Regions from separate parts of the Pseudomonas sp. PB3P13 genome, predicted to be linked through region 1. Evidence: predicted binding sites of a transcription regulator. Region 1 holds the regulator's gene; each other region holds the start of a gene.
The links. The regulator FliA, encoded in region 1, starts transcription of late flagellar genes. The targets are predictions, from matches to a motif close to CTAAAGTTTNNNNNNNNNNNGCCGNTAA.

Region 1 (7,615 bases):
CGCGCTCCAAAGAACTCAATACCCTGGCAATCATGCTGGTCGGCTCTGCTGCGCTGCTGATATTCGGTGGCGCGCTGGCGCAGGAACTGATGGAGTTGATGCGACACAATTTTACTTTGTCGCGAGAAGTCATCCTTGATCAGCGCTCCATGGGCACGTACCTGTTGAGCTCGGGTTTGATGGCGCTGCTGGCGATTCAGCCGATCATGATCACCCTGGTGCTGGCGGCGATCATCGGCCCGATCTCCCTCGGCGGCTGGTTGTTCGCGGCCGGGTCGCTGGCGCCGAAGTTCAGCCGCATGAACCCTGGCGCCGGCCTCAAACGCATGTTTTCCTTCAAGGCTGTGGCTGAGCTGCTGAAGGCGCTGGCCAAATTCATCATCACCCTGGCCGTGGCCATGATGGTGTTGTCGGCCGACATTGACGACTTGATGCGCATTGCCCATGAGCCGCTGGACATGGCGATTATTCACAGCCTGCAGGTGGTCGGTTGGAGTACCTTATGGATGTCGTGCGGGCTGATCGTCATCGCGGCGGTGGACGTGCCGGTGCAGCTGTGGGAGAGCCACAAGAAACTGCTGATGACCAAGCAGGAAGTGCGTGACGAACACAAGGATCAGGAGGGCAAACCGGAGGTCAAGCAGCGTATTCGTCAATTGCAGCGCGAAATGTCCCAGCGGCGGATGATGGCGGCGATCCCCGAGGCGGACGTGATCATCACCAACCCGACGCATTACGCCGTGGCGCTCAAGTACGACCCGGACAAGAGCGGCGCGCCGATGCTCATTGCCAAGGGCAGCGACTTTCTGGCGCTGAAGATCCGCGAAATCGCCGTGGCCAATAACGTGCTGCTACTGGAATCGCCGGCGCTGGCGCGTTCAATCTATTACTCCACGGAGCTGGAGCAGGAAATTCCGGGCGGGTTGTACCTGGCGGTCGCTCAAGTCCTGGCCTACGTCTACCAGATCCGCCAGCACCGCGCGGGCAAGGGCAAACGCCCGGATCCGCTCAAGGATGATCTGCCGATTCCACCGGACTTGCGGCGCGATTCCTGAGGTCTTGCTCTATCCGCGGGTGGCCCCATCGCGGGCAAGCCCGGCTCCCACAGGTTTTGTGGTGACCACGGATTTCGCAGACACCCCGGTCCATTGTGGGGGCCGGGCTTGCTCGCGATGACGTCGGCACAGTCAGCCCAAATCCCCGGTCAAACCCTCTGTTCCAATACTCTGCACAAGTTGGAAGGCTTCTTGCAGTAGCCATCCTGCGCCTGCTTCGGGCGTCAAAAGTTTGCTTTAAAGGAACGGGGAAAATCGGTGGATCGCTCTCAGTTTATCAACAGTGCCCGTACAAACGTTGCCGACCTGAGTCGAGGCAATCTGGGTGTGCCGTTGTTGCTGCTGGTCATGCTGGCAATGATGATGCTGCCCATCCCGCCGTTCCTGCTGGACGTGTTTTTCACGTTCAACATAGCCTTGTCGATCGTTGTCCTGCTGGTTTGCGTCTACGCCTTGCGGCCGCTGGACTTTGCGGTATTCCCGACCATCCTGCTGGTGGCTACGCTATTGCGACTGGCGCTCAACGTCGCGTCCACTCGCGTGGTCATGCTCCATGGTCAGGACGGCCATGCCTCGGCGGGCAAGGTGATCCAGGCCTTTGGTGAAGTGGTCATCGGCGGTAACTACGTGGTCGGTATCGTGGTCTTTGCGATCCTGATGATCATCAACTTCGTCGTAGTGACCAAGGGCGCCGGACGCATTTCCGAGGTGAGCGCGCGCTTCACTCTCGATGCAATGCCCGGCAAACAAATGGCCATCGACGCCGACTTGAACGCCGGCCTGATCGATCAGCATCAGGCGAAGTTGCGCCGGACGGAAGTGGCGCAGGAAGCCGAGTTTTACGGGTCCATGGACGGTGCCAGCAAATTTGTGCGCGGTGACGCCATCGCCGGCTTGCTGATCCTGTTCATCAACCTGATTGGCGGCATGGCTGTCGGTATCTTCCAGCATGGCATGACCTTCGGCGACGCCGGCAAGGTCTACGCGTTGTTGACCATCGGTGACGGTTTGGTGGCGCAATTGCCATCACTGCTGTTGTCCACGGCCGCCGCGATCATGGTGACCCGTGCTTCCGGTTCGGAAGACATGGGCAAACAAATCAATCGGCAGATGTTCTCCTCGCCCAAAGCACTGGCGATGGCAGCGGCCATCATGGCGGTGATGGGGCTGGTGCCGGGCATGCCGCATTTTTCCTTCCTGAGCATGGCGGCTGTCGCAGCGGGCGCCGCCTACCTGTTCTGGAAGAAGCAGAACGTGGTCAAGGTGCAAGCGTTGCAAGAGGTCAAGCGTCAGCAGGAACTGCTGCCGTCGCCGGCCCGCGCGCAGGAAACCAAGGAGCTTGGCTGGGACGATGTGACGCCGATTGACATGATCGGACTGGAAGTTGGCTATCGCCTCATCCCTCTCGTGGATCGCAACCAGGGCGGTCAGTTGCTGGCGCGGATCAAGGGCGTGCGCAAGAAGCTGTCCCAGGACCTGGGCTTTCTGATGCCCACCGTGCACATCCGCGACAACCTCGACCTGGCGCCAAGTGCATACCGGCTGACGTTAATGGGCGTGATCCTCGCCGAAGCCGAGATCTACCCGGACCGCGAATTGGCGATCAACCCCGGTCAGGTCTACGGCTCGCTCAACGGCATTACCGCCAAAGATCCGGCTTTCGGCCTGGAGGCGGTCTGGATCGAAATCAGCCAGCGTGCGCAGGCGCAATCGCTTGGTTACACCGTGGTCGATGCCAGTACGGTGGTGGCTACCCACTTGAACCAGATTCTGTACAAGCATTCCAGCGAGCTGATCGGTCACGAAGAAGTCCAGCAACTCATGCAATTGCTGGCCAAAAGCTCGCCTAAACTGGCGGAAGAGCTGGTGCCTGGCGTGGTGTCGTTGTCGCAGTTGCTCAAGGTCCTGCAAGCGCTGCTGGCCGAGCAGGTGCCCGTGCGCGACATACGCAGTATCGCTGAAGCCATCGCCAACAACGCTGCCAAGAGTCAAGATACTGCCGCGCTGGTGGCCGCTGTGCGCGTCGGCGTATCCCGCGCAATCGTCCAAAGCATTGTAGGCACTGAGTCCGAGCTGCCAGTTATCACGCTCGAGCCAAGGTTGGAACAGATATTGCTCAATAGTCTTCAGAAGGCGGGACAAGGCTCGGAAGAGGGCGTTCTGCTGGAGCCAAGCATGGCTGAGAAGCTGCAACGTTCGTTGATCGACGCGGCGCAGCGTCAGGAAATGCAAGGTCAACCGGTGATTCTGTTGGTAGCCGGTCCGGTTCGCGCCATGTTGTCGCGATTCGGCCGACTGGCAGTCCCGGGTTTGCATGTGTTGGCTTATCAGGAAATTCCTGACAACAAGCAAGTGACCATCGTTGCGACAGTAGGGCCCAACGGCTGAGGGTAGTGGTTTATGCAAGTTAAGCGTTTTTTCGCCGCCGATATGCGTCAGGCCATGAAACTGGTTCGTGATGAGCTGGGTGCTGATGCGGCCATTATTGGCAACCGCCGGATCGCCGGTGGTGTCGAGCTGACGGCTGCCCTCGATTACACACTGTCGGCGCTGGCCCCGCGGGTTCCGAACATGGAACTCGAGAACGAGCTGCGCAAGACCCAGTCGCGGATCGTCACCGCCCAGGCCGAATTGAGCCTGCGAGGCGAGGGCGAGAGCGACAAGACGTCCAATCGCCAATTGTTCGCCGGCCTGCCGTTGACCGCCGCCGAGCCACTGATCGAGCCGACCGCGGCCGAGCCACGTCGTCCTGCGCCGGCACCTGCCGCCGCGACCGGCGTCGATCCACGGGCGTTCGACTCGATGCGATTTGAACTCAACAGCCTGCGCGAACTGATGGAAGTACAACTCGGTTCGCTGGCCTGGAATCAGCTGCAAGGCAGCCGTCCGGCCCAGGCCAATCTTTGGCGTCGTCTGCAACGCATCGGCCTCTCCGGCCCGTTGTCGCGCGACCTGCTCGAGCTGATTACCGGAATTGAAGAACCCCGTCAGGCCTGGCGCATGTTGCTGGCGCACCTGGCGCGCATGATCGTCACACCGGACGTCGAGCCGCTGGAAGAGGGCGGTGTAATTGCCATGGTCGGTCCTGCCGGCATGGGCAAAACCACCACGCTGGCCAAGCTCGCGGCCCGTTACGTGCTCAAGTACGGCGCGCAGAACATTGCCCTGGTGAGCATGGACAGCTACCGCATTGGCGCTCAGGAACAACTGAAGACGCTGGGGCGGATTCTCAACGTGTCGGTCACCCATGTCGATCCGGGCCAATCGCTGGTGCAGGCATTGGAGCCGTTGCTGCGCAAGCGTGTGGTATTGATCGACACCGCCGGCCTGCAGGCCAGCGATCCGGCACTGCGCATGCAACTCGAAAGCCTGGCCGGTCGTGGCATCAAATCAAAAAATTATCTGGTCCTGGCAACAACCAGCCAAAAACAGGTTCTAACCGCCGCTTATCATAGTTACAAGCGCTGCGGCCTCTCCGGCTGCATTCTGACTAAACTGGATGAGACGGCGAGCCTTGGCGAAGTGTTGAGCCTGGCGATCAGTCATGAGTTGCCGGTGGCTTACCTGACCGACGGACCGCGGATCCCGGATGATTTGCATCTGCCGCGCCGTCATCAACTGGTCAGTCGCGCCGTCAGCGTGCAAATGCAGGAAGAACCCAGCGAAGAAGCCATGGCTGACATGTTCGCTGACCTCTACCACAGTCCGACCAAGCGGGTTGGCTGAGGTGATAATGAACAGTTTTCGTACCTACATCGATGGTCTGCCATGCATTGTTCCGTTTGTGAACGCGCAGCCAGTAATGTGGCCTCCGTCTATGCAAGACAAGGTAAAGAAATAAAATGGGCAGCATGCATCCCGTACAGGTGATCGCGGTGACCGGCGGCAAAGGTGGCGTCGGCAAGACTAACGTGTCAGTGAACTTGTCCCTGGCTCTAGCTGAACTTGGCCGACGCGTCATGCTGCTGGACGCCGATCTGGGGCTGGCGAACGTCGACGTTCTGTTGGGACTGACACCCAAGCGTACGCTGGCCGACGTGATCGAAGGCCGCTGTGAGCTGCGCGACGTATTGTTGCAAGGGCCCGGCGGCATTCGCATCGTTCCGGCCGCGTCCGGCACCCAGAGCATGGTTCATCTGAGCCCGGCGCAACATGCCGGCCTGATCCAGGCGTTCAGTGATATCGGCGACAACCTCGATGTGCTGGTCATCGACACCGCTGCGGGTATCGGTGACTCGGTAGTCAGTTTCGTTCGCGCTGCGCAGGAAGTGCTGCTGGTGGTGTGCGACGAGCCGACTTCGATCACGGACGCCTACGCGCTGATCAAACTGCTGAATCGCGATTACGGCATGAACCGCTTCCGCGTCCTGGCCAACATGGCCCAGAGCCCGCAGGAGGGTCGCAATCTGTTCGCCAAGCTGACCAAAGTCACGGACCGCTTCCTCGACGTTGCCTTGCAGTACGTCGGTGCGGTGCCCTACGACGAAAGCGTGCGCAAAGCGGTGCAGAAACAGCGCGCCGTCTATGAAGCCTTCCCGCGTTCCAAGTGCTCCCTGGCGTTCAAGGCCATCGCACAAAAGGTCGATACCTGGCCGTTGCCCGCCAACCCGCGTGGGCATCTGGAGTTTTTCGTCGAGCGCCTCGTGCAACAGACCGCAGGACCCGTGCTATGACAGCTACCGGTTACAACCTTTACAAGAAGTCGGCACGTGACGCGCAGTACGAATTGATCGAGCGTTACGCGCCACTGGTCAAGCGCATTGCCTACCACTTGCTCGCGCGTTTGCCGGCCAGTGTTCAGGTTGAAGATCTGATCCAGGCGGGCATGATCGGCCTGCTTGAAGTTTCCACCAAATACGACGCCAGCAAAGGCGCGAGTTTCGAAACGTACGCGGGCATTCGAATCCGCGGCGCGATGCTCGATGAAGTGCGCAAGGGCGACTGGGCACCCCGTTCGGTTCACCGCAATACGCGCATGGTCAGCGACGCAATTCGCTCGATTGAAGCTAAAACCGGCCGTGACGCTAAAGATCATGAAGTTGCGGCCGAACTCCAATTGAGTCTCGACGACTACTACGGGATTTTGAACGACACCTTGGGTAGCCGTTTATTCAGTTTCGACGATCTGTTGCAGGACGGCGAACACGAGGGGCTGCACGAGGACGGCGCGAGTGCACACATGGAGCCGTCCCGCGATCTGGAAGATGAACGCTTCCAGGCGGCATTGGCGGACGCGATTGCCAATCTGCCGGAGCGGGAGCGGCTGGTATTGGCGCTGTACTACGACGAAGAGCTGAATCTCAAGGAAATCGGCGAGGTCCTGGGGGTCAGCGAATCCCGGGTCAGCCAGTTACACAGCCAGTGCGCGGCCCGTTTGCGGGGGCGTTTGGGGGAGTGGCGAGCGCGCTGAAGGCAGTGTGGGGACACTGCGAACGTGGCTGGTGTGGTGTTGAACCGCGCCGGTCGCGATCTGCTGTGCTCCAGACAGTCATCGAGTGTTTGCCGGATTGATTGAAGTGGCGCGTCCAGGTGCTGGGCGTGTTTAAGACTGCTTGGAGGTCGAATTGGACAAGAACATGAAAATCCTCATCGTTGATGACTTCTCAACGATGCGGCGGATCATAAAAAACCTGTTGCGTGACCTTGGGTTCACCAACACGGTCGAGGCTGACGATGGCACCACCGCCATTCCGGTTCTCAACAGCGGCAGCATCGACTTTCTGGTAACGGACTGGAACATGCCTGGCATGACCGGTATCGACCTGCTGCGCCACGTGCGCGCCGATGAAAAGCTCAAGCACCTGCCGGTGCTGATGGTCACCGCTGAAGCCAAGCGCGAGCAGATCATCGAAGCGGCCCAGGCCGGCGTCAACGGCTATGTGGTCAAGCCCTTCACGGCCCAGGCGTTGAAAGACAAGATCGAGAAGATTTTCGAACGCATCGGTTGAGAAACGGCGCCACGGGGGAGCTATGGACAACAACGAATCTTCACAGGGCGATTTCGAATCGACCCTGAAAAAACACGCGGTCGAATTGGTCGAAAGCCTTGAAAAAGGCAAGTTCGGCGACGCGGTGCAATTGATCCATGAGCTCAATCAGACCCGTGACCGCGGCCTGTATCAGGAAGTGGGCAAACTCACTCGCGAGCTGCACAGCGCGATTGTCAATTTCCAGATTGACCCGCACATGCCCCAGGCCGAGGAAGTGTCCCAGATAACAGACGCCACCGAGCGTTTGAGTTATGTGGTCAAGCTGACCGAGGCTGCGGCCAACCGCACCATGGACCTGGTGGAAAACGCCACGCCGCTGGTCAATGGTCTGAGCGATGAAGCGCAGGCGCTGAGCGCGGATTGGGGACGGTTCATGCGTCGCGAAGTCGGGGCTGAAGAGTTCCGCGAGCTGGCCCGGCGCGTCGACAATTTCCTGACACGCAGCAGTGCGGACAACCGTGTGGTGTCGAGCAACCTCAACGACATCCTGCTCGCTCAGGACTATCAGGACCTCACCGGTCAAGTGATCAAGCGGGTGACCCAATTGGTCACCGAAGTCGAAAGCAACCT
Region 2 (7,615 bases), 410 kb from region 1:
GAGCACCCTGATTGAGGTTGTACTGCCATGGTCCGTCGGACTAAAGAGGAAGCTCAAGAAACACGTAGCCAGATACTCGAAGCGGCAGAGAAAGCCTTTTTCGAGCGGGGCGTGGCGCGCACGACGCTGGCGGATATCGCCACCCTCGCTGGTGTGACACGCGGCGCCATCTACTGGCACTTCAGTAACAAGGCCGATCTGGTGCAGGCCATGCTCGACACACTGCATGAGCCGCTGGACGAAATGGCCAAAGCCAGCGAAAGCGAAGATGAAATCGATCCGCTGGGCTGCATGCGCAACTTGCTGATTCATTTGTTTCAACAAGTTGCTTTGGATCCGAAAACCCGGCGCATCAATGAGATTTTGTTCCATAAGTGCGAATTCACCGACGAAATGTGCGATCTGCGCCAGCAGCGACAGACGGTCAGCCTCGATTGCAATGTACGCATCGCTCTGGCGCTCACCAATGCAGTGAATCGCGGCCAGTTACCGGCGGACCTCGACACGGCCCGCGCGGCGATCAGCCTGCACGCGTACATCGACGGCATGCTCTATCAGTGGCTGCTGGCTCCGGACAGCTTTCACTTGCACATCGACGCCGAGCGTTGGGTCGATACCGCGCTGGACATGCTGCGCTTGAGCCCAAGCCTGCGGATGCGGTCTCCCTGACGCGACAAGGATGCTTTTATATACGCACGCGCCCCCCGATGACAGGGCGCGGTCCCGGTATTTTGTAGGAATATTGTGCCGTTCGCGTCAGAGCGGGTTAGCTGCAGCTACAGAAATAGCCTGTTAGAGAGTCAGGCTCATGCGCCGCTCATAGCCAATCCGACCCTTGTAGGCTTCGCCGCGATCCACCCAGCCGAAGCTCGCATACAGCGCAATGGCTGCGGCGTTATCCGCATCTACCGATAACTCCAGCGCCTTGATTTGCGGAAACGTCTGACGTGCCGCCTCGGGTAACGCAAGCAGGCAGGCCTTGCCATAGCCTTTGCCCTGCGCACGCTGATCCACTTGCAAGGCATGCAACGTGGCGCTGTGCTCATCGGCCCACGCCGGCAGTGCGGGCGGACGCTTGAGCAGCAGGAACGCCACCGGGATCTCCGCAACCAGCAAGGCAAACCCTTTCACCCCGGGGCCAGGCCTGGACAACAGGGTGTGCAACGCACCGTGAATATCGCCGCTGAATCTCAACTGTTCCTGATGAACTTCAATGGTCTCGACGTGCTGGCGTTGCAGCTCGTTCAGGCTTTCGTAGGGCGCGAGTCTGGCTGTCACGGGTTTGTCCTTTTTCCTACATCAATAAGCCTCGGATTCTAGCGAGTTTGCGTTCATGGATTATTGTTAATTGTCTGTCGATCCGGCTTCTCGCCAGACGACAAAGGGTGTCTTCACACAATAACAACGGAGAAACACCATGAACGCTACTCACGAAATCGAGAGTCTGATCAACACCTATCGGCAGGCGGTCATCGCCAAGGATGTCGAGCAGCTCATGGCCCTCTATGGCGATGACATCGTTTCCTACGACGCGGTCAAGGCTCTTCAATTTCGCGGCAAACCCGCCTACCGCGCGCACTGGCTCGAATGCATGGAAATGTGCCAGGGCGCGCACATGATCGACTTCGACCAGGTCAACATCGTCGTCGACGAACACATCGCTTTCGCCCACTGGCTGGCCCATTGCGGCGGCACCAATGAACAGGGCGAAACCCAGGCCTGCTGGATGCGCGTAACCGCCTGCTATCGGCGCGACGCCGGGCAGTGGCGCATCGTCCACGAACACTGGTCGGCACCCTTCGACATGATGAGCGGCACGGCGTTGTTCGACTTGCAGCCGTGATCGTTTATCGGGAAGCGGCGCCGAATCGCCGATCTGAGCCATAGTTGATCAGCTGGATTGCGGAGGGTGACATGAAGTATTTATGCCTGGTCTACAGCAACGAGCAGCAATTGCACGGGCTGCCGGAAAGCCCCAAGGATGCCGAATGCATGGCCTACGCCGAAGCGATTCAGGGCAGTGGCCGAATGCTCGCCTCCGAGGCGCTGGAGTCGGTGCAGACCGCCACCACCGTGCGCATGCGCAACGGCAAAATGTCGATCACCGACGGACCGTTCGCCGAAACCAAAGAGCAGTTGGCCGGCTTCTACCTGATCGATGCCAAAGACCTCAACGAGGCCCTCCACGTCGCCGGCCACATTCCGGCGGCGCGGGTCGGCAGTGTCGAGGTGCGACCCGTTCGCCAGTTGAATCCCTGAATAAAAATCACAACACAGGAGTTCCCCATGAGCCCGCCACCCGTGTCATGCAAACCCGCTTTCGAGTTGTCCATCAGTCGCCTGATCGACGCCCCGCGCAGCAGACTCTTCCGTGCCTGGACCGAGCCGGCGTTGCTCGCGCAATGGTGGGGGCCGCACGGAATGACCACGCCCGAATGCGAAATGGACCTCTGGGTCGGCGGCCAGTTTCGCACGCTGATGCGTGCGCCGGACGGCGCGGAGTACCCGACCATGGGGGTTTTTCTGGAAATAGTCGCGCCTGAACGGCTGGTGTTCACCGACGCTTTTATTCCCGGCTGGATTCCGTCGGGCAAACCGTTCATGGCGGCCGAGGTCACGCTGCACGAGCAGGGCAGCCAAACGCTGTACACCGCACGCGCCATGCACTGGTCCGAACAAGACCGCCAGGCCCACGAAGCGATGGGCTTTCATGACGGCTGGGGGCAGAGCCTGGATCGACTGGAAACCCTGGTGACCCAAGGCATGTCGGACTGATGCCTGGCCCGTTGGTGTCGGCTCGGGTCGAACAGGTTTATCGCGAAGAATCGCGGCGAATTCTGGCGACGCTGATCCGTTTGCTCGGCGATTTCGACCTCGCCGAGGAGGCCTTGCACGAGGCCTTTTTCGTCGCGGTCGAGCGTTGGCAGCGTGACGGTGTGCCAGACAATCCGCGCGCGTGGCTGGTCTCCACGGGGCGGTTCAAAGCGATCGATGTACTGCGACGGCGCGCACGTTTTGCGGCATCGCGGCCGCTATTGATCGCGCAACTCGAAGAGCTGGAGCAGGCCGACTGGAGTGACGAAGATGTGGAAGACGATCGCCTGCGCCTGATTTTCACCTGCTGTCACCCGGCGCTTGCGGCCGATGCCCAGGTGCCGCTGACGTTGCGCGAGGTCTGCGACCTGACGACGGAGGAAATTGCCCGAGCGTTTCTGTCGGCACCCAGCGCAATTGCCCAGCGCATCGTTCGCGCCAAAGCAAAAATCCGCGACGCGAAAATCCCCTACCAGGTGCCCACCCGCGCGGAACTGCCTGAACGCCTCGACAGCGTGTTGCGGGTGATTTATCTGGTGTTCAACGAAGGCTATTCGGCATCTGTCGGCCCAGAACTGACCCGCGAGGACTTGACCCGCGAGGCGATTCGACTAGGCCGTTTGCTGATGGAATTGTTGCCGGAACCGGAGGTGATGGGGCTGTTGGCGCTGATGCTGCTGCACGAATCGCGGCGGCCGGCCAGGACTTCTGCAAAGGGTGAGCTGATAGTGCTCGATGAGCAGGACCGTTCGCTGTGGGATGCCGGATTGATCGGCGAAGGCTGTGCGCTGGTGGAGCTGGCGCTGAGCCGGCGGCGCTTCGGGCCTTACTGCCTGCAAGCGGCGATCGCGGCGGTGCACGCGGAGGCATCGTCGGCAGGTGAGACCGACTGGATGCAGATTGTCGGCCTGTATGACGCGCTTTTGCGGGCGGTCCCATCGCCGGTCATCGAGCTGAATCGCGCCGCCGCGATTTCCCGGCGCGATGGGCCGCTGGCCGGGCTGGCGTTGATCGAGGGGATTCTGGCGCGCGGCGAACTGCTCGATTATCACTTGGCCCACTCCGCGCGTGCAGATTTCTGTCGGCAACTGGGGCGTAACGACGAAGCACGTGCGGCTTACGAAAGGGCGCTGGAGCTGACACAGCAAATGCCGGAGCGACGGTTTATAGAGGCACGGATCAAGGCGCTGCGCTGAGGCGAGTGAACGCGCAAACCCTGTGGCGAGGGGGTTTACCCCCGTTGGGGCGCGAAGCGACCCTAAATCCCGTCAATCACATGTCCCTGACACACCGCGAGTAACGGGTTTTATCGACTGCTGCGCAGCCGGACGGGGGTAAACCCCCTCGCCACAATGGATTAATGTGGCTTTCAAGATCAATAATCCTGCCGCTTGCGAAATGCCCAGCGCCCGGCAACAACGGTAAACGTCGCCACCAGCGCAACCAGGATCCAGAACCCATGCGCATCATCCGCCAGCGGCACGCCGCCGACGTTCATGCCAAAAAAACCGGCAATGATGTTGATCGGCAACGCTAGCACCGTCACCACCGTCAGGGTGAACAGCGTGCGGTTGCTTTGTTCATTGAGGTTGGCGGCGATCTCTTCCTGCAGCAATTTGATCCGCTCGCCCAGCGCCGTGAGGTCGTTGATGATCAGTGCAAATTCCTCCGTGGATTTTCGCAACTCTTTGACGTCCTCCTTCTGCAGCCATTGCGGTGGGCGATTGAGCAGCCGCAGCAACGAGCCCGGCTCCAGCGCCAGCAGGCGTTGCAGACGCACCAGCACCCGGCGATTGGCCCCCAGTTCGGCGCGGTTGGTCGACAGGCGCGACGACAACAACTGATCTTCGATGTGATCGACGCTGAGGCTGGTCTTGCGCACGATCTGGGTCAGCACCTCGCCCTGATCACGCAGCAAATGCACCAGCAATTCCAGCGGTGAACGAAAGCGTTCACCAGCCTTCACCGATGAGCGCAACTTGTCCACCGAGTGCAGCGGTTGCAGGCGCGCGCTGATGAGCAGGCGACTGCGGGCGCAGACCCACAGCGTCGACACATCCGAAGAGACCATGCTGCTGAGGTTGAACACCACATCGTTGACCACTGCCAGCAATGCCGAATCGACATGCTCGATACGCGTCGAACGCGAGCCCTCGTGCAAGGCTTCGAAAAATTCATCGGGCAATTGCAGGTGATTTTTCATCCAGCGCTCGCACGCGGCGTGGGCCAGGTTGAGGTGCAGCCAGAGAAATTCATCGCTGTCGTCCGCTTGCTGCAGGCAGCGCAACGCCTGTGCCGAATCGATCTCCCGACCGCGCTCGCCGGGACGAAAAACAAAACCGTACAGCAGACCGAACAGGTCCGGATCGCGATGACTTTGGTCAATGCTGTAGTTCATGGTTTCTCGCAAAAGGGGAGGCGCGCTCGTCAGCTGTTTTTTCCGAATATTTCAGGTTCACGTCGGCCGCATGATCGCAACTGCGCATGACGTTTTTGTGACAAGAAAGTGATTGAAAAACACGTGCTACCGACGGTCGGATTTAACTCAAGAACCGCTCTGGCACGCCGATTTCGCATAGGTTAAGTTGTGCGGCACCGGTCCGGTTCGCCGCCGCAGAAAACAGGGATGTTCAGACAATTCCCACGCCTTTTTCAGGCGTGCCTCACTTCTGTCATGAGTACCGTCCATGTTTTTGCAAAAGTCGTTACGAGCGCAAATTCTCGCCCTGCTGAGTGGCAGCCTGTTGGCGATATTGTTGATTGCGCTGGCCTGCTTCCACTTTCTTTCAGACGGCGTGCAAGGCTATGCCAACCTGATCCAGGGACCGCTGCGCACTTCGCAACTGATCGATGAGGCCAACCTGCAATTCAAGGTGCAGGTTCAGGAATGGAAAAACGTTTTGTTGCGCGGCAAGCAACCGGCAGACCTGGACAAATACTGGAAACAATTCCAAGACCGGCAGCGCGATGTGCAGGGCATCCTCGGGGAACTGGCCGCGCAGAAAGGCATCGAGGCGCAATTGAAGACGCGCATCGAACGCTTGCGTGACGAACACCGTCAGTTAGGTGCGGCCTACCAGAAAGGTCGTGACGCCTTTGTCGCGGCGGGTGGCGAACCGACGGCGGGCGACACGGCCGTGAAGGGCGTGGACCGCGCCACCAGCGAGCAGATGAGCGAGTTGGTCAACGAGTTGCGTCGCCAGGGCACCGAGCAGTCGCAATCGATCAGCGCCAGTGCCGATCGCACGGTGTTTCTCGGGACTCTCGTCATGCTCGTTTCCGGCTTGTTGATTGGCCTGTTCAGCCTGTGGCTGGTCAACCGCAACCTGGTCGGCCCTATCCGCCAGCTGATCGAATACGTTGCGCAACTCAGCCAAGGCAAGTTCGCCGAGCGCGTGGCCAGCACCCGTCAGGATGAACTCGGCAAATTGGCGATTGCCGCTAATACGCTGCGCGATTTCCTCGCCGATACTTTCAGCCGTCTGCAGGCCAGCGCCAGGAACCTGGACAGCGCCAGTGGTGAGCTGCAATCAATCGCCGGCCTCATGGCCAGCGGCACCAATGAGCAATTCAGCCGCACCGATCAGGTGGCCACGGCGATGAACGAAATGTCCGCCACCGCGCAGGAAGTCGCGCGTCACGCCGCCGACGCCGCGCGCGCCGCCGATGATGCCGACCAGTCCGCGCAACAAGGCGAAAAGGTCATGCAAGGCACCATCCACACCATCACGCAGATGCGCGGTGAAATCGCCAATACCGCCACGGTGATCCGTCGTCTGGAAACTGACAGTGGACGTATTGGCAAAGTGCTGGAAGTGATTCGCGGCATCGCCGAACAAACCAATCTGCTGGCGCTGAACGCCGCTATCGAAGCTGCCCGTGCCGGTGAGGCCGGGCGCGGTTTTGCGGTGGTCGCAGATGAAGTGCGCAGCCTGGCACAGCGCACGGCGGCGTCGATCATCGAGATCAATCAGATCATCCAGACCGTGCAGACCGGTGCAGTGGACGCCGCGCAGGCCATCGAAAGCGGGCAGTCGCGCAGTGAAGAAAGTGTCGAGCAAGTGACTCAGGCCGGCGCCATGCTTGAGCGCATCACCCAGGCAGTGGAAGCGATTCGCGACATGAACCGGCAGATCGCCACGGCGGCCGAAGAGCAGACCTCCGTCGCCGAAGACATCTCGCGCAACCTCACTGAAATCACCAGCATTGCCAGCACCAACCTGGACAACGTCCAACGTACTGAAGCGGCCAGCCACAACCTGCATGGGTTGTCCGGGCAATTGAACGAAGTGACAGCGCGGCTGAGCGCCTGATCGCGGCTTAACGGTTTTTTCAGGACGAAAAAAAAACGCACGATAGTTCGATCGTGCGGCTTTGCGAGGCGCGTTAGCGGGTCTTATTTGTCGCTCAGGACTTCGCCAGTCGCGGCCAATATATCGACATTTCGCTTGACCTTTTTCGGGTCAAGCCTTTCGACTTCATAGATGTAACCCTTGAGACGGTGCTCCAATTGGGTGCTAGTGATCTTCGAACCCGGGTGTAAGTTCAGCGCGACCTGGTTCAGCTCTTCCAGCGGCTTTACCTTGCCTTCCTTTAGTAGCTCAGGAATATGGTGAAGCAGTACGTTGTCTTCGACGGCCTGGGCCAAGCCGATAGTGAGAGTCAGGGTTGCAGCGGTGAACAAGGCAGTTATTGTTTTCATGGGACTTAATCCTTGGGTAGGTAAGTAGCGAGGCACACGTTATTCGTCGCTGCTTAACCAATTCTTAATTTTTTCCCGTTGAATCAAAGTCTTACAATT
Region 3 (7,615 bases), 1.3 Mb from region 1:
CTGGGGCAAGGACGAAGTGGTGTTCGATGCCGTTCTGCATCACGGTCATTCCGACCAGTTGCGTGCAACGTGCCAGCAAGTGGCCAAGCGTGCCGGCGCTATCGTCGGCGTTCACGGGTTGTCCCAGGGCGAAACCAACATTGCGCTGGAGCGTCTGGTCATCGAGCGGGCGTTGAGCGTTAACACGGCTGCTGCTGGAGGCAATGCCAGTCTGATGACGATAGGTTAAGCAACAGCTGCAAGTTATAAGCTGCAAGCTGCAAGTAGAAGCAACTGCTCTTACTTGCAGCTTGCAGCTTGTAGCTTTTGCCGCCCCATCACCCCAATCTATCTTCCTTCCCCATTTTTATAAGTCTCCCTAGACTGCGGCATACTTTTTAAAGGTAGTCCGCCATGTCCGAGACGTTGCTCAGTTCCCGCAATCTGGCTTTCGAGCTGTACGAAGTCCTCGACGCCGAGGGCCTGACTCAGCGTGAGCGTTTCGCCGAGCACAATCGCGAGACATTCGATGCAGCGATCGGCACCGCGCGCAGCATCGCCGAAAAATTCTTCGCCCCGCACAATCGCAAGAACGACGAAAACGAGCCGCGTTATGAAGACGGTCAGGCGATTCTGATTCCCGAAGTGAAACCGGCGGTGGATGCCTTCCTCGAAGCCGGCTTCCTCAACGCCGCGCGCAGTTTCGACGCAGGCGGCATGCAACTTCCTACGCTGTTGTCGCAGGCTTGCTTTGCGCATTTTCAGTCGGCCAACGCGGCCTCGACGTCGTACCCGTTCCTGACCATGGGCGCGGCCAACCTGATCGAAAGCTTCGGTACCGATGAGCAGAAGCAACGCTTCCTGCAACCGATGATCGACGGCCGCTTCTTCGGCACCATGGCGCTGACCGAACCGCACGCGGGTTCATCGTTGTCGGATATTCGTACACGCGCCGAGCCTGCGTCCGACGGTACGTATCGACTCAAGGGCAACAAGATCTTCATCTCCGGCGGCGATCACCCGTTGTCAGAGAACATCGTGCACATGGTTCTGGCCAAACTGCCGGATGCGCCTGCCGGGGTGAAGGGGATTTCGCTGTTCATCGTGCCGAAATTCCTGGTGAACGATGACGGTAGCCTCGGCGAGCGTAACGATGTGTTGCTGGCCGGGCTTTTCCACAAGATGGGCTGGCGCGGCACGACCTCTACCGCGCTGAACTTCGGCGATCACGGCGAATGCATTGGTTATCTGGTGGGCAAGCCGCACCAGGGCCTGAGCTACATGTTCCAGATGATGAATGAGGCGCGGATTGGCGTCGGCATGGGCGCGGTAATGCTCGGCTATGCCGGTTATCTGTATTCGCTGGAATACGCCCGCGAACGCCCCCAAGGTCGCGTGCCGGACAGCAAAGACCCGAACACCGCACCGGTGGCGATCATCCAGCACGCCGACGTCAAGCGCATGCTGCTGACCCAGAAAGCGTATGTCGAAGGCTCGTTCGACCTTGGGCTGTACGCAGCTCGGCTGTTCGACGACACAACGACCCTTGAGACTGAAACCCTGCGCAAACAGGCTCACGAACTGCTGGATCTGCTCACGCCGATCGTCAAATCCTGGCCGTCGGAGTTTTGTCTGAAGGCTAACGAGCTGGCTATCCAGATTCTTGGCGGCCACGGCTACACCCGCGAATACCCGGTGGAACAGTACTACCGTGACAACCGCCTGAACCCGATCCACGAAGGCACCCATGGGATTCAGTCACTGGACTTGCTGGGTCGTAAACTGGCGCAGAACGGTGGTGCGGGGCTCAAACAATTGATCCGCTTGATAGCCGATACCGCGCAACGCGCGCAAGCGTTTGAATCGCTGACACCGCTGCGTGAGCCGCTGGAGCAACTGGTGGCCCGTTTGCAAACCGTCACCATTGGTTTACTCACCGACCTGGGGCAAGGCAAGGTCAACAGCAGCCTGGCGAACTCGGCGCTGTACCTGAAAGTGTTTGGGCACGCGGTGATTGGCTGGCGCTGGCTGGAGCAGGCGATTCGCGCCGAGGAAGGGTTGGCCAAAGGCAATGCCGCGGACGCGAGTTTCTATAAAGGCAAGCTGCAGGCGGCGCGCTATTTCCTGACGTGGGAAGTACCGGGTTGTCATCACGAGCTGGCGATTCTCGAGGCCCGGGATGATGTGTGTCCGGGGATGCAGGATGAGTGGTTTTGATCTGACATAGTTCGAGTATTGGGCACAAAAAGATCGCCGCCTCGTTTCACTCGACAGCTCCTACAGAGGGTTGAGTGATACGAGGCTGCGATTTTTGAGCTTGATCTTTTAGCTCAACTTGAACCCACCCATCTGTCGCGCCAGGTCATCGGCCAGGCGCTGCAACATCTGACAATCTTCCCGACAGGCTCTCACCTCTCCCGCCGTGGCGTGCGCCAGATCGGAAATCCCCTGCACGTTGCGGTTGATTTCTTCGGTCACCGCCGATTGCTCTTCCGTGGCAGTCGCCACTTGATGGTTCATGTCGCTGATCCGCTCGACCTGCCCGGTAATCGCCGTTAACGAAGCGCCGGTGCGCTGGCTCGACTCAACACCGGTGCCAGTCGCCGCCTGCCCGGTGTGCATCGACGAGACCGCATTCTCCGCGCCTTGCTTGAGGCTGCCGATCATCTGCTGGATTTCGTCAGTGGACGACTGCGTGCGCCGCGCCAGTGTGCGCACTTCATCGGCGACCATATAAATGCCAACCACAATCAGGATTGCTGACCAGCAGGGCGGAGCCCATACTCAGGATCAACTGCCATTGAATACTGCGTCGCCAGAACTGCATGCTGCACCCCCAAAGAACAAGAGGCTGAAACCCTGCAACAGCCGTGCCGATTGTATACAAACAATCGGCGACTTTATTCTCTGATTGTGCGCAATCGATCAGGCCTGATTGATCGTCCTGGAAATCACTTCAACCGTGGCGCTGACTTGCTCTTGATAACGGTCGAGTTCGCGTTTGTGCTGCTTTTTCATTTCGATCTGCTGAGAACACAGATTCATGGCGGCAAGTACCAGCAAGCGGTCGCCGATCAGCGTCGGGTATTTTTTCTTGGTATCGGCCAAAGCGGCTTTCAACATCAGGGCAGCGTCCAGCAGGGTCTGCTCTTCCCCGGCCGGCGCCTTGATCGAATAGTCCTCTCCCATAATGGAGACGACTTTTACCTCTGCGGCGCCGGCAGTCATGCGTTGACCGGACCGGCGCTGACGCGCTCAACCAGCGCCTGAATGCGCGCGGCGGTAGCACCGTGTTTTTCTTCCTGCTCCATCAGGCTCAGTTGCAGGGTTTCGTTTTCATCCTTGGCCTGAGCCAACTCGGCGCTCAGGGTTTGATTGGTGCCGAGCAAGGTCTGGTTCTGCTGCACCAGGTCGCTGACCAACTGTTCCAACTGGCTTAGGGATGCTTCCAACATTTTGATTTTCCAGGCATTTTCAAAGGGCGCGTACGATAAAGAAAAGTCACCGCGGATGCCAGGGTAATCGGGCGCAAAGCCTTGATTTTGCTGGCGGGCGACGGATTCCGCGAACTTTACAGACTGTGATTGACCCATCTGGTTCCTGCACTTCGTCGCCCGATCAAAAGCGGCGCACTTGTAGGCGCGAAGCTTTCTCGCGAAGGACGTTAACGATAACGCGCTCTGTCAGGATCGACTCCTTGCCTGAACGTTTTCCGCGAGCCAGCTTCGCCCCTACAGATAAAGGGCTCGTGCGACAAAAGCGCACAGGACCTCAAGACTTTATTCGCATGACCGATAAGTCACCCATACGTAAGTCTCCAGCGTCGCACGGATGCGCCCTTCTCGGTGAACACCATGTCCCTTCGTAATATCAACATCGCCCCCCGGGCGTTCCTCGGCTTTGCCTTGATTGGCGGCCTGATGCTGGTCCTGGGCGTGTTTGCGCTGAATCAGATGAGCAAGATCCGCGGCGCAGGCCAGGACATCGCCTTGACGAGCGTGCCGAGCATCAAAAGCCTGGATGAATTCACTCAGCTGACGTTGCGCCTGCGGGTGCTGTCGTACCGCTTGCTGGTGAACCGCGAGCCGGATGTTCAACAGAAAACCTTCGAACTGTTCGATTTGCGCAATCAGCAGATTCGCGATGCTCAACGGGTTTACGAGCCACTCATCAGTGATCCGCAGGAACGCGCCGCGTATGATCAATACGTGCAGTTGCTGGCGCAGTATCGCCAACTGGAAGAGCGGATGAAGGCGCTCTCGCGCAACAATCAGGTGGATGAACTGCGCAGCATGCTCAACAGCGAACTGCTTTCGAATTCGGAAGCGGTGAACGCGGCCCTCGCCAAATTGCTTGAGATCAACACCCGACAAATCGAAGCCACCGACGCCCGTGCCGGCGAGCAGTATTCGACATCGCTCAATCTGGTGATCACTTTGCTGGTCATCGCCAGCGCCCTGACCTTGCTGTTTGCCTGGCTGCTGACCAACAGCATCACCAAGCCAATCGCCAAGGCGTTGAGCGCGGCCGAAGACATTGCCGAAGGCAATCTGACCCGCCCGATCACCGTGGATGGCAAAGATGAAGCCGGACGCCTGTTGCTGGCCATGTCGAAGATGCAGGAAAAACTGCGCGACACGCTGCAGCGCATTTCCGGATCGGCTACTCAACTGGCCTCCGCTGCGGAAGAACTCAACAGCGTCACCGACGAAAGCGCGCGCGGCCTGACCCAGCAGAATAATGAAATCGAACAGGCTGCTACCGCGGTCAACGAGATGACCAGCGCAGTGGAAGAAGTGGCGCGCAACGCGGTGAGCACTTCCGAGGCGTCGAAAAACGCCACGACCTCTGCCGGCGATGGCCGTGATCTGGTTCAGGAAACCGTTACCGCCATCGAACGCATGAGCGCTGACGTGCAAAGCACTGCCAGCCTGATTGGCGACCTGGCCAACGAGTCCCGTGACATCGGTAAAGTGCTGGATGTGATTCGCGGTCTGGCGGATCAGACCAATCTGCTCGCTTTGAATGCTGCGATCGAGGCCGCACGCGCCGGTGAAGCGGGTCGCGGTTTTGCAGTGGTTGCCGATGAAGTGCGCGCGCTGGCGCATCGCACCCAGCAGTCGACCAGTGAAATCGAACGCATGATCGGTAGCATTCAGAGCGGCACCGAACACGCAGTGGATTCGATGCGCAACAGCACCGAACGCGCCGAGTCGACGCTGAACATTGCGCGCGGCGCGGGGATGTCGCTGGACACGATCAACAGCGCCATCGTCGAGATCAACGAGCGCAACCTGGTCATCGCCAGCGCCGCCGAAGAGCAGGCGCAGGTGGCTCGGGAAGTGGATCGCAACCTGGTCAACATTCGTGATCTTTCAGTGCAGTCGGCCACCGGCGCCAATCAGACCAGTGCTGCGAGCAACGAGCTGTCGCGCCTGGCGCTGGATTTGAACAATATGGTGGGACGATTCAGCCTCTAAACGAGAATTGCGTCACGGCCAAAAGATCGCAGCCTGCGGCAGCTACAGGGTGTAGGTGAACCCGTTGGCTGAGATCTTTTAATCTGCAAAAGCTTTTTGACAGCATCACATTTCAACAGGTTAGAATCGCTGGCACGCAGACTGCATGGTCAGTCTGTGCCCGCCCCTTTCGGTTTCTGGAGTAACGCCATTGAATGCGACGACCATCAACAGCCTGTTCTTGATCGGCGCGTTGCTGGTGGGTGCGAGCATTCTGGTGAGCTCCCTGTCATCGCGCCTCGGCATCCCGATTCTGGTGATCATCCTGGCCGTAGGCATGGCCGCCGGCGTCGATGGCGGCGGGATTATTTTCAATAATTACCCTACTGCCTATCTGGTCGGCAACCTCGCCCTGGCGATCATTCTGCTCGACGGTGGCATGCGCACCCGGGTCTCAAGTTTTCGCGTGGCGTTATGGCCGGCGTTGTCGCTGGCCACGGTCGGGGTTTTGATCACCACCGGGTTGACCGGCATGGCCGCCGCCTGGCTGTTCGACCTGAACATGATGCAAGGCCTGTTGATCGGCGCCATTGTCGGCTCCACCGATGCGGCGGCAGTGTTCTCGCTGCTGGGCGGCAAGGGCTTGAACGAGCGGGTTTCCGCCACCCTCGAAATCGAATCCGGCAGTAACGATCCAATGGCGGTGTTCCTTACCGTCACCCTGATCGACATGCTCGCCAGCGGCGAAACCGGTCTGCACTGGAATCTGCTGGTGCATCTGGTACGAGAGTTCGGCATCGGCGGCGTGATCGGTTTGGGCGGCGGCTGGGTCATGCTACAACTGGTCAACCGGATCAACCTGGCCACCGGTCTGTACCCAATCCTGTTGATCGCCGGCGGTCTGGTGGTATTTGCTCTGACCAACGCCTTGCACGGCAGTGGCTTCCTCGCCGTCTACCTGTGCGGTCTGGTCATCGGTAATCGTCCGGTGCGCAGCCGCCACGGCATGCTGCACATGCTTGACGGGATGGCCTGGCTGGCGCAAATCGGCATGTTCCTGGTGCTGGGTCTGCTGGTCACCCCACATGATTTGCTGCCGATAGCCTTGCCGGCCCTCGGCCTGGCGCTGTGGATGATTCTGTTTGCCCGCCCGCTGTCGGTGATCGTCGGCCTGCTGCCATTCAAAGCGTTTCACGGACGCGAAAAGGTGTTCATTGCCTGGGTCGGTCTGCGCGGTGCGGTCCCGATCATTCTGGCGGTGTTCCCGCTGATGGCCGGGCTGCCCAACGCGCAGCTGTATTTCAACCTGGCATTTTTTATCGTGCTGGTCTCGCTGCTGGTTCAGGGCACCAGCTTGCCGTGGGTAGCGAAACTGCTGAAAGTGACCGTTCCGCCAGATCCCGCGCCGATTTCCCGAGCCGCGCTGGAAGTACACGTTACCAGCGAGTGGGAACTGTTCGTTTATCGCCTCGGCGCCGAGAAATGGTGCATCGGCTCACCGCTGCGCGAACTGAAAATGCCGGAAGGCACGCGCATCGCGGCCCTGTTTCGTGGCCAACAATTGCTCCATCCGTCGGGTAGTACGGTGCTCGAAGTTGATGATTTACTGTGTGTTATCGGCCATGAACACAACCTTCCGGCCCTCGGAAAACTGTTCAGCCAGGCCCCGCAACGGGGTCTGGATTTACGCTTTTTCGGCGACTTCGTACTCGAAGGAGACGCCCAGCTGGCCGCGGTTGCTGCTCTGTACGGGTTGAAGGTCGAAGGCATCGATCCGGACATGTCACTGGCACGCTTCATTGCCCAGAAAGTGGGCGGTGCGCCAGTAGTCGGTGACCAGGTGGAATGGAACAACACCATCTGGACGGTCGCGGTCATGGACGGGAACAAGATCGGCAAAGTGGGCGTCAGATTCCCCGAAGGAAGTCGCCCAGGCCCGGGCTTGTTCCTCTAAACTCCACTCTTCACCTCGTTTTCGATCGGTCACTATGTCAACCCTGCGCAACTTTTTCATCATGGCCCTGCTGGGCTTGAGTCTTTCTGTCGGCCCTTTGCATGCAGCCGAACCACCCACCAGCGAATCCGTGCAAGCGAGCCTGGACAAGATTGCCGATCGCAAATTGCCGGAAGCCGATCAAAAAGCCCTGCAAAGCATTCTGCAAGGCACGCTGACCCAA
Region 4 (7,615 bases), 1.9 Mb from region 1:
ACGTTGCGCGCCGAAGATGACATCCTGCGCATGAAAGCCCCGTCCACCTTGACCATGCGCTGGCTGTTGGCGCGGCTCAGTCGCTTCCGGCATCTGCAGCCCGGCAATGAAGTGCAGTTGACCAGTGCCTGGATGGACATCGACAGGGTGGACTTCAATCAAGAACCATTCGACTGCGCAGTGATTCTCGGCAACGGAAATTTCCCACTGGATTGGGAGACCACGCTGCTGTTCCCCGAAGAATTGATTCCGGTTGGCGCGCCCAATCTGCTGGATGATCAACCCTGGGATATAGCGCGGCTGGCAAGCACTGAATTGCTGCACCCGGCACCGGACCGGCGCGACTGGCGCAATTGGCTGGAGCGCATGGGCCTGGCCGATCAGGTCTCGCTCAAGGGCGGGCAGGTGTTCGACACTTTGGAGCTGGGCATGATCGCCGCAGCCCGTGGCTACGGTGTGTCCATGGGTGATTTGCTGATGGTGGCCGAAGACGTGGCGCAAGGCCGTCTGAGTTTGCCGTGGCCGACCGCCGTCGCCAGCGGTGAGAAATATTACCTTGTATGGCCGAAAACACGTCCAGGTGGTGAGCGAATGCGCCGCCTCAGCATCTTCCTGCAAGACGAGGTAAACGCCATGGAATTGCCCGAGGTGGAGCATTTGAGCTGAATCGTAGAGCCGCCACGATAGAGGCTTTGCGCCATACCCCGGTTATTTACTCAAGTATTCAGGTTTGCCGCCGAAAATCTGCAGGTGGAACCTTCGTGCAGGTTCGATGTAACTCCCATTTTTGGAAATATTTTGCCGAGCGTGTGTCGTGATCAGGATGATCCGCTCGCTTGGCCAGGAGCTGTCATGTCTCAACCTCGTGCCCGGATTGCCTCACAGCTTGGTCTTGCGCTCGCCGTGATTCTGGCGATTGTGATTACCGGCAGTACTCTGTTCGCCTTGCGTTCGCTGGATACGGCCAACCTCGCCACTCGCGAAGAGCACCTGGCCAGTGAGGCCCGCTTGCTTGCCGATCAGTTGAGCACTTTTCACGGTACTCTGCGCGAAAGCACGCAGCGCCTGGCAGGGCTGTTCGAGACGCGCTTCACTGAGGGCTTGACCGTGCACGCGGATCAGCCGGTGACCGTGGCAGGCACCCAAACGCCGGGGCTGCACCTGGGCAGCGAAGTGTTGAACAACAACTTCAAGGAAGTTGACGAGTTCAAGAAGATGACCGCCGGGGTTGCCACCGTGTTTGTACGTAGCGGCGATGAATTCATTCGGGTCAGCACCAACGTCAGCAAGCAGGACGGGACCCGCGCCATCGGCACTGTGCTCGATCATGCGAACCCGGCTTATGCACGCTTGATGTCTGGCCAGAGTTTCGTGGGTCGTTCGCTGCTGTTCGAACGCCTCTACATGTCGCAATACACCCCTGTCCGCGACAGCGCCGGTAAGGTGATTGCCGTTTTGTACGTAGGATTCGATTACACCGACGCGCAGAATGCGCAGTTTGCCAATTTGAAACGCTTCCGTATCGGTCAGACCGGTTCCCTGGCCTTGCTCGATGAACACAGCAAATGGCTGGTGCCGATTGCCGGTGTGCAAGCGCTGGATCAAGCGGTCCCGGCCATCGTCGGCCTGACGAAAACGCCTGGCAAGGGCGAGTTCTGGAGCGATAAGTCCGAAGACTTCTACAGCGTCGCTGTGCCGTTCGAAGGCGGCCCATGGTCGGTCGTAGCGAGCATGCCAAAAGCAGAAATCAGTGCGGTAACCTGGAGCGTCGGTATTCAATTGGCAATCGGCAGCCTGTTGGCGATGTTGATCGCCGTCGGTTCGGCCGTGTGGTTGCTGCGCAGCAAGCTCGCACCGCTGGGTGATCTTGTGCGTCAGGCCGAGGCCTTGGGCGCCGGCGATCTGAGCGTGCGTCTGAACGTTTCGAGCAATGACGAAATCGGCCAATTGGCACGTGCTTTCAACCAGATGAGCCAGGCGCTGTCGACCATGGTCGAACATATTCGCAAGGCCTCGCATGAGGTCAACAGTCGCGCCCAGGCGTTGTCCGGTCTGTCCGGCGGAGCCTATGACGGCATGGAGCAGCAGTCTGGCGAGATCACCAGCATGGCAGGCGCGGTGGAAGAATTCAGCGCGACCTCGCTGAACATCGCCGACAACATGGGCAGCACACAGCGCCTGGCCCAGGAAAACGCCCAGCAAACCCAGATCGGCCGTACTTCGATGGACGAGGCGTCCTCGTCGTTGGAGCAAATTGCCGGGGCGCTGAACAGCACCGCGACGGTCATCAACACCTTGGGCCAGCGCTCCCAGGAAATCGGCGGCATCGTTGGTGTGATCACTTCGATCGCCGAACAAACCAATCTGTTGGCCTTGAACGCCGCGATTGAAGCCGCCCGTGCCGGCGAGCAGGGTCGCGGGTTTGCGGTAGTGGCCGATGAAGTGCGCAACCTCGCTTCGCGCACGCGTCAGGCGACGGATGAGATTTCCGGGATGATTCAAAGCATCCAACAGGAAACCGGCAACGCCATCAGCACCATGGAGCAGGGCAACGTGCTCATGCAGGAAGGCCTGTCGCGCAACGCCAACGTGGCGTCGGCGCTGGCGCGGATTGATGAGCAGAGCCGCTCGGCCGGGCAGCAATTCGCTGCGATCACCACGGCGACGCAAGAGCAGAGCAGCACCGCGACGTTGCTCAGCAGCAATCTGCAGAGCATTGCGCTGGCCAACAGTGAGCAGCGTGAAGTGGTGTCGAATCTGGCCGTCACTGCCAAAGAGCTGGAAAGCCTGGCTGCGGAGTTGCGAGCTGAGGTCGACCGCTTTCGTTGAGTCGACCTCGAAGCCGCCTTCGCAGGCAAGCCTCGCTCCTTGAAAACCCCCGAGCCTTGTGGGAGCGTGGCTTGCCCGCGACAGGATCGACTCGTTCGCCGTGTCGACCCTGATCCAGAAATCGCTACGCTGGAAAACGTCAGTTTGTATTTGGCCGATACTGCAACGCTTCGGCCAGGTGTGCCCGGGTAATGGCATCGACCTGCTCGAGGTCGGCCAGCGTCCGCGCCACCTTGAGCAGCCGATGCGCCGAGCGCAGCGACAGTGTCAGTCGCTCACACGCCGTTTCCAGCCAGTTTTCATCAACGGTGGATAACTTGCAGTGCCGGCGCAGTCCTGGCAGGTCGAGGAAAGCATTCGCGCAGCCTTGGCGTTTATGCTGCCGCTCCCTGGCGTCGGCGACCAGCAGCGCGGCCGTTGCAGTGTCATCGCCCGGTTTGAACGCTGGGTTCAATGCCGTGGCTTCCCTGGCGACGGTCAGGTGCAGGTCGATACGATCCAGCAGCGGCCCCGACAATTTGTTGCGATAGCGCTGAACCATGTCCGGCGTGCAACTGCACTTGCCACTGGGCTCGCCAAGATATCCGCAGGGGCAAGGATTCATCGCTGCAACCAACTGGAATCGCGCCGGAAAACGCACACGATCCTTGGCGCGGGAAATCACGATATGCCCGGACTCCAGCGGCTCTCTCAATACCTCCAAAACCTTGCGATCAAACTCTGGCAGCTCATCAAGAAACAGAACGCCGTGATGAGCGAGGGTGATTTCGCCGGGTTGTGGTTTCGATCCACCGCCCACTAATGCCGGGCCCGACGCCGAATGGTGAGGCTGGCGAAACGGGCGCTGCGGCCAATGGCTCAACGGCACACAACTGGTGACGGATTGAATGGCCGCCACTTCCAGCGCCTCATGTTCGGCCAGCGGAGGCAGCAACCCTGGCAATCGACTCGCCAAGAGTGTTTTACCCGTACCCGGCGGTCCGCTGAACAGCAGGTTATGCGCTCCCGCTGCGGCAATCAGCAAGGCACGCTTGGCCGAGATTTGGCCCTGCACTTCATTCAGGTCGGGGTAAGGTTTGCTGGCATACAGCAGACCGTTGGAGGCGTAGGGCTCGACCGGCGTGTGACCATTGAAATGGGCGACCGCTTCCAGCAAATGATCCACTGCGAACACCTTCAATCCCGATGCCAGACACGCCTCCTCGGCATTCGCCCGCGGCACCATCAGCGAGCGCCCGGCTTTGCGCGCCGCCAGTGCCGCCGGCAGCACCCCCCGCACGGCACGCACCGCGCCGGATAACGCCAGTTCTCCCAGGCATTCGATGTCATCAAGCGTGAGCGTCGGCACCTGCACGCTGGCTGAAAGAATCCCCAAGGCAATCGCCAAATCAAACCGTCCGCCGTCCTTTGGCAAATCCGCGGGGGCCAGATTCAAGGTGATCCGCCGCGCCGGAAATTGCAGGCCCGAATTGATGATCGCACTGCGCACCCGGTCCTTGCTTTCCTTCACCGCCGCTTCCGGCAAACCGACCATCGTCAGCGATGGCAAGCCGTTGGCCAGATGAACTTCAACGGTGACGGCAGGCGCATCTACGCCTATCTGGGCGCGACTGTGGACGATGGAGAGGGACATGGTCGTTCCTTGAACTGAAGAGCACCGCTTCCTGCGGTTTTTTCAAGGGTAGTCGGGAGTCGGGGGTTTGGCGTGGCGGTGCAGGTGTCAAACTTTCGCAGGATGTTGCTGGGGCGCACTTTGCGCAATGGCCCGATGAAATAGGGCCAAACACTAAAAGGTCGCAGCTTGCGGCATCTCCTGCAGGGTGTCTGTTCAGTGGGGACTGATAGACCGAGGTGACTTCATTCGCGGGCAAGCCCGCTCCCACAGAGAGCCGCGTTCACAGATGAGCGGTGTGTTACTCGCCCGGCGGATTCAGCTTTGCTTCCATCTCGGCGACTTTCGCTTCCAGACTCTCCAGCCGCGCCCGGGTTCGCGCCAATACAACCATCTGGCTATCAAATTCTTCGCGGCTCACCAGGTCCAGTTTGCTGAAGCCGCTTTGCAGCAATGCCTTGAACTGGCTTTCGATTTCGCTTTTGGGCAGTGGGGTGTCGCCACTGAAGAGGCGGGAGGCGGTGCCGGTCAGGGCGTCGAGGAAGTCTTTGGGCGCGAGCATGGCAAATGTCCTGGAAACAATGGCGGGCAGTGTATCACGCAGTGTCCAGGGTCAATTCCAACGCCGGCCATGCACGGTTTTCGTGCATGCGGACGGACGGTAATGCACTGTTGTGGTGCGTCACGGCAGCTTCGCACAACGGCGACGGCGATCAGCCAGGGTTAATGCATTGAATTCAGCGAATTCATGGGAGATGGCAAGCTTTCTGCTTAGTCGCAAGTGACCCATGCACTGATGCAGTCGATGTGACGAATGCAGTGCGCCAAGCGGAACGGGGGAAGTGTTTCGTGCGGAGTGGTTAGCTGGCGTCGGACGCGCGATACAGGCCGACGATGCGTTACAAAGCCAGGCACTGCGCTTAGACTTGAGACGGGTTTGTTTTCCTGGGGCAAGTCCACCAATTCGGGAGAGAGTTTTCATGAAGCTAGTCACTGCCATCATCAAGCCGTTCAAGTTGGACGACGTGCGCGAGTCGCTGTCCGAGATCGGCGTGCAGGGCATTACCGTTACTGAAGTCAAAGGCTTCGGGCGGCAGAAGGGTCACACCGAGCTGTATCGCGGCGCGGAGTATGTGGTCGATTTCCTGCCGAAGGTGAAGATCGATGTCGCCATTGACGACAAGGATCTTGATCGGGTTATCGAGGCGATAACCAAGGCTGCCAACACCGGCAAGATCGGTGACGGCAAGATCTTCGTGGTCAATCTGGAACAGGCGATCCGCATCCGTACCGGCGAAACCGATACCGACGCAATCTAAGCCGCCACAAACCCCAACGCCCCAGGAGAAAACAATATGACTCTGCGTAAATTCGCAGGGCTAGGAGCCCTGTTGTCCCTCGTAATGCCCAGCCTGGCCACGGCGGCAGACGAAGTGGCGGCCCCAGTCCTCAATTCCGGCGACACTGCCTGGATGCTGACCTCGACAGCCCTTGTGCTGTTCATGACCATCCCTGGCCTTGCACTGTTCTACGGCGGCATGGTTCGCTCCAAAAACATTCTTTCCGTGATGATGCAGTGCTTCGCCATCACCGGTCTGATCAGCATTCTGTGGGTTATTTACGGCTACAGCATCGCGTTCGACACCACGGGTATGGAGCAGGGCGTCGTCAACTTCAATTCGTTCTTTGGCGGCATGGGCAAGGCGTTCCTCGCCGGTGTCACGCCATCGAGTGTGACCGGTCCCGCGGCGCTGTTTCCTGAAGCGGTGTTCATCACCTTCCAGATGACTTTCGCCATCATCACCCCGGCGCTGATCGTCGGCGCGTTCGCCGAGCGGATGAAATTCTCCGCAATGCTGATCTTCATGACCATCTGGTTCACCCTGGTCTACGCGCCGATTGCGCACATGGTCTGGGCCGGTAACGGCGGCCTGATGTGGGACTGGGGCGTGCTCGATTTTGCTGGCGGCACCGTGGTGCACATCAATGCCGGTATAGCGGGTCTGGTGGCGTGCATCGTGCTCGGCAAGCGTAAAGGTTTCCCGACCACGCCGATGGCTCCGCATAACCTCGGTTACACCCTGATGGGTGCGGCCATGCTGTGGGTCGGCTGGTTCGGCTTCAACGCCGGTTCCGCTGCGGCCGCCAACGGCACGGCCGGGATGGCGATGCTGGTCACTCAGATTGCAACGGCCGCCGCTGCTCTGGGCTGGATGTTTGCCGAGTGGGTCACTCACGGTAAACCAAGTGCGCTGGGTATCGCTTCGGGGGTAGTAGCGGGCCTGGTTGCGATCACTCCGGCCGCTGGCACCGTGGGCCCGATGGGCGCGCTGGTGATTGGTCTGGCAGCGGGTGTGGTGTGCTTCTTCTGCGCCACCACCCTGAAACGCAAACTCGGCTATGACGATTCGCTGGACGCCTTCGGCGTGCATGGTATCGGCGGCATTCTCGGTGCGATCCTCACCGGTGTTTTCGCAGCACCGTCGCTGGGTGGTTTCGGCACGGTTACCGACATCGCCGCACAAGTCTGGATTCAGTGCAAAGGCGTCGGCTTCACGGTCGTCTATACCGGTATCGTTACCTACATCATTCTCAAGGTGCTGGACGCGGTCATGGGGCTGCGCGTAACCGAAGAAGAAGAGGCGGTCGGCATCGATCTGGCTCTGCACAACGAACGTGGCTACAACCTGTAAGACACGACTAAAAAATCTGCCCGGCTTGCCGGGCATTTTTTTGTCTGGAATTTGTCAGTGAAGCATGGCTGAAAGGTTTTTTCGTACGCGTTAAGCAGCGTTTACGACAACGGTTTTTGTACGGGCAATGGCTTACATGATTGAAGGATTATTAGGGCCTTTGTTTTTTCCCAGAGCGCGCTAGAATGCGCCCCGAACGTGCGGAGAACTGTATGTGGCAACAGACTCTGATTACTCTGCGGGCGCGGCCCCGGGGCTTTCATCTGGTAACGGACGAGTTACTCGCCGGGTTGCCTGAACTCAAGGCATGTCGGGTCGGTCTGTTGCATTTGTGGCTGCAGCATACCTCGGCGTCGTTGACCATCAACGAGAACGCCGATCCGGCGGTACGCCGCGACTTCGAACGATTTTTCAATCGGCTGATCCCACAAGGAACAGCCGACTATGAGCATAACGACGAAGGCCTGGACGACCTCCCGGC

Region 2: ACYZT1_RS06840 (methyl-accepting chemotaxis protein) is a predicted target of FliA. The motif match lies at 5,359-5,386, and genes of this name have one in related genera.
Region 3: ACYZT1_RS02815 (methyl-accepting chemotaxis protein) is a predicted target of FliA. The motif match lies at 3,750-3,777, and genes of this name have one in related genera.
Region 4: ACYZT1_RS24470 (methyl-accepting chemotaxis protein) is a predicted target of FliA. The motif match lies at 716-743, and genes of this name have one in related genera.

What each region holds. Positions count from the first base shown of each region.
Region 1 is NZ_CM142702.1:1,934,836-1,942,450, forward strand. Features, by position in the region: gene flhB (flagellar biosynthesis protein FlhB) at 1-1,055, shown strand, start outside; gene flhA (flagellar biosynthesis protein FlhA) at 1,314-3,443, shown strand; gene flhF (flagellar biosynthesis protein FlhF) at 3,456-4,781, shown strand; gene fleN (flagellar synthesis regulator FleN) at 4,898-5,728, shown strand; gene fliA (RNA polymerase sigma factor FliA) at 5,725-6,465, shown strand; gene ACYZT1_RS08790 (chemotaxis response regulator CheY) at 6,632-7,003, shown strand; gene ACYZT1_RS08795 (protein phosphatase CheZ) at 7,026-7,615, shown strand, end outside.
Region 2 is NZ_CM142702.1:1,529,615-1,537,229, forward strand. Features, by position in the region: gene emhR (efflux system transcriptional repressor EmhR) at 28-669, shown strand; gene ACYZT1_RS06810 (GNAT family N-acetyltransferase) at 793-1,278, opposite strand; gene ACYZT1_RS06815 (YybH family protein) at 1,418-1,843, shown strand; gene ACYZT1_RS06820 (YciI family protein) at 1,915-2,259, shown strand; gene ACYZT1_RS06825 (SRPBCC family protein) at 2,287-2,775, shown strand; gene ACYZT1_RS06830 (RNA polymerase sigma factor) at 2,775-4,010, shown strand; gene ACYZT1_RS06835 (transporter) at 4,190-5,212, opposite strand; gene ACYZT1_RS06840 (methyl-accepting chemotaxis protein) at 5,502-7,127, shown strand; gene ACYZT1_RS06845 (PepSY domain-containing protein) at 7,211-7,516, opposite strand.
Region 3 is NZ_CM142702.1:602,770-610,384, reverse strand. Features, by position in the region: gene putA (trifunctional transcriptional regulator/proline dehydrogenase/L-glutamate gamma-semialdehyde dehydrogenase) at 1-229, shown strand, start outside; gene ACYZT1_RS02835 (acyl-CoA dehydrogenase) at 394-2,196, shown strand; partial or broken gene ACYZT1_RS02830 (methyl-accepting chemotaxis protein) at 2,305-2,721, opposite strand; gene ACYZT1_RS02825 (cell division protein ZapA) at 2,905-3,207, opposite strand; gene ACYZT1_RS02820 (hypothetical protein) at 3,204-3,434, opposite strand; gene ACYZT1_RS02815 (methyl-accepting chemotaxis protein) at 3,834-5,459, shown strand; gene ACYZT1_RS02810 (potassium/proton antiporter) at 5,650-7,392, shown strand; gene mscK (mechanosensitive channel MscK) at 7,427-7,615, shown strand, end outside.
Region 4 is NZ_CM142702.1:5,292,773-5,300,387, reverse strand. Features, by position in the region: gene ACYZT1_RS24475 (LysR substrate-binding domain-containing protein) at 1-666, shown strand, start outside; gene ACYZT1_RS24470 (methyl-accepting chemotaxis protein) at 853-2,829, shown strand; gene ACYZT1_RS24465 (YifB family Mg chelatase-like AAA ATPase) at 2,969-4,462, opposite strand; gene ACYZT1_RS24460 (accessory factor UbiK family protein) at 4,743-5,003, opposite strand; gene glnK (P-II family nitrogen regulator) at 5,422-5,760, shown strand; gene ACYZT1_RS24450 (ammonium transporter) at 5,797-7,134, shown strand; gene ACYZT1_RS24445 (secondary thiamine-phosphate synthase enzyme YjbQ) at 7,347-7,615, shown strand, end outside.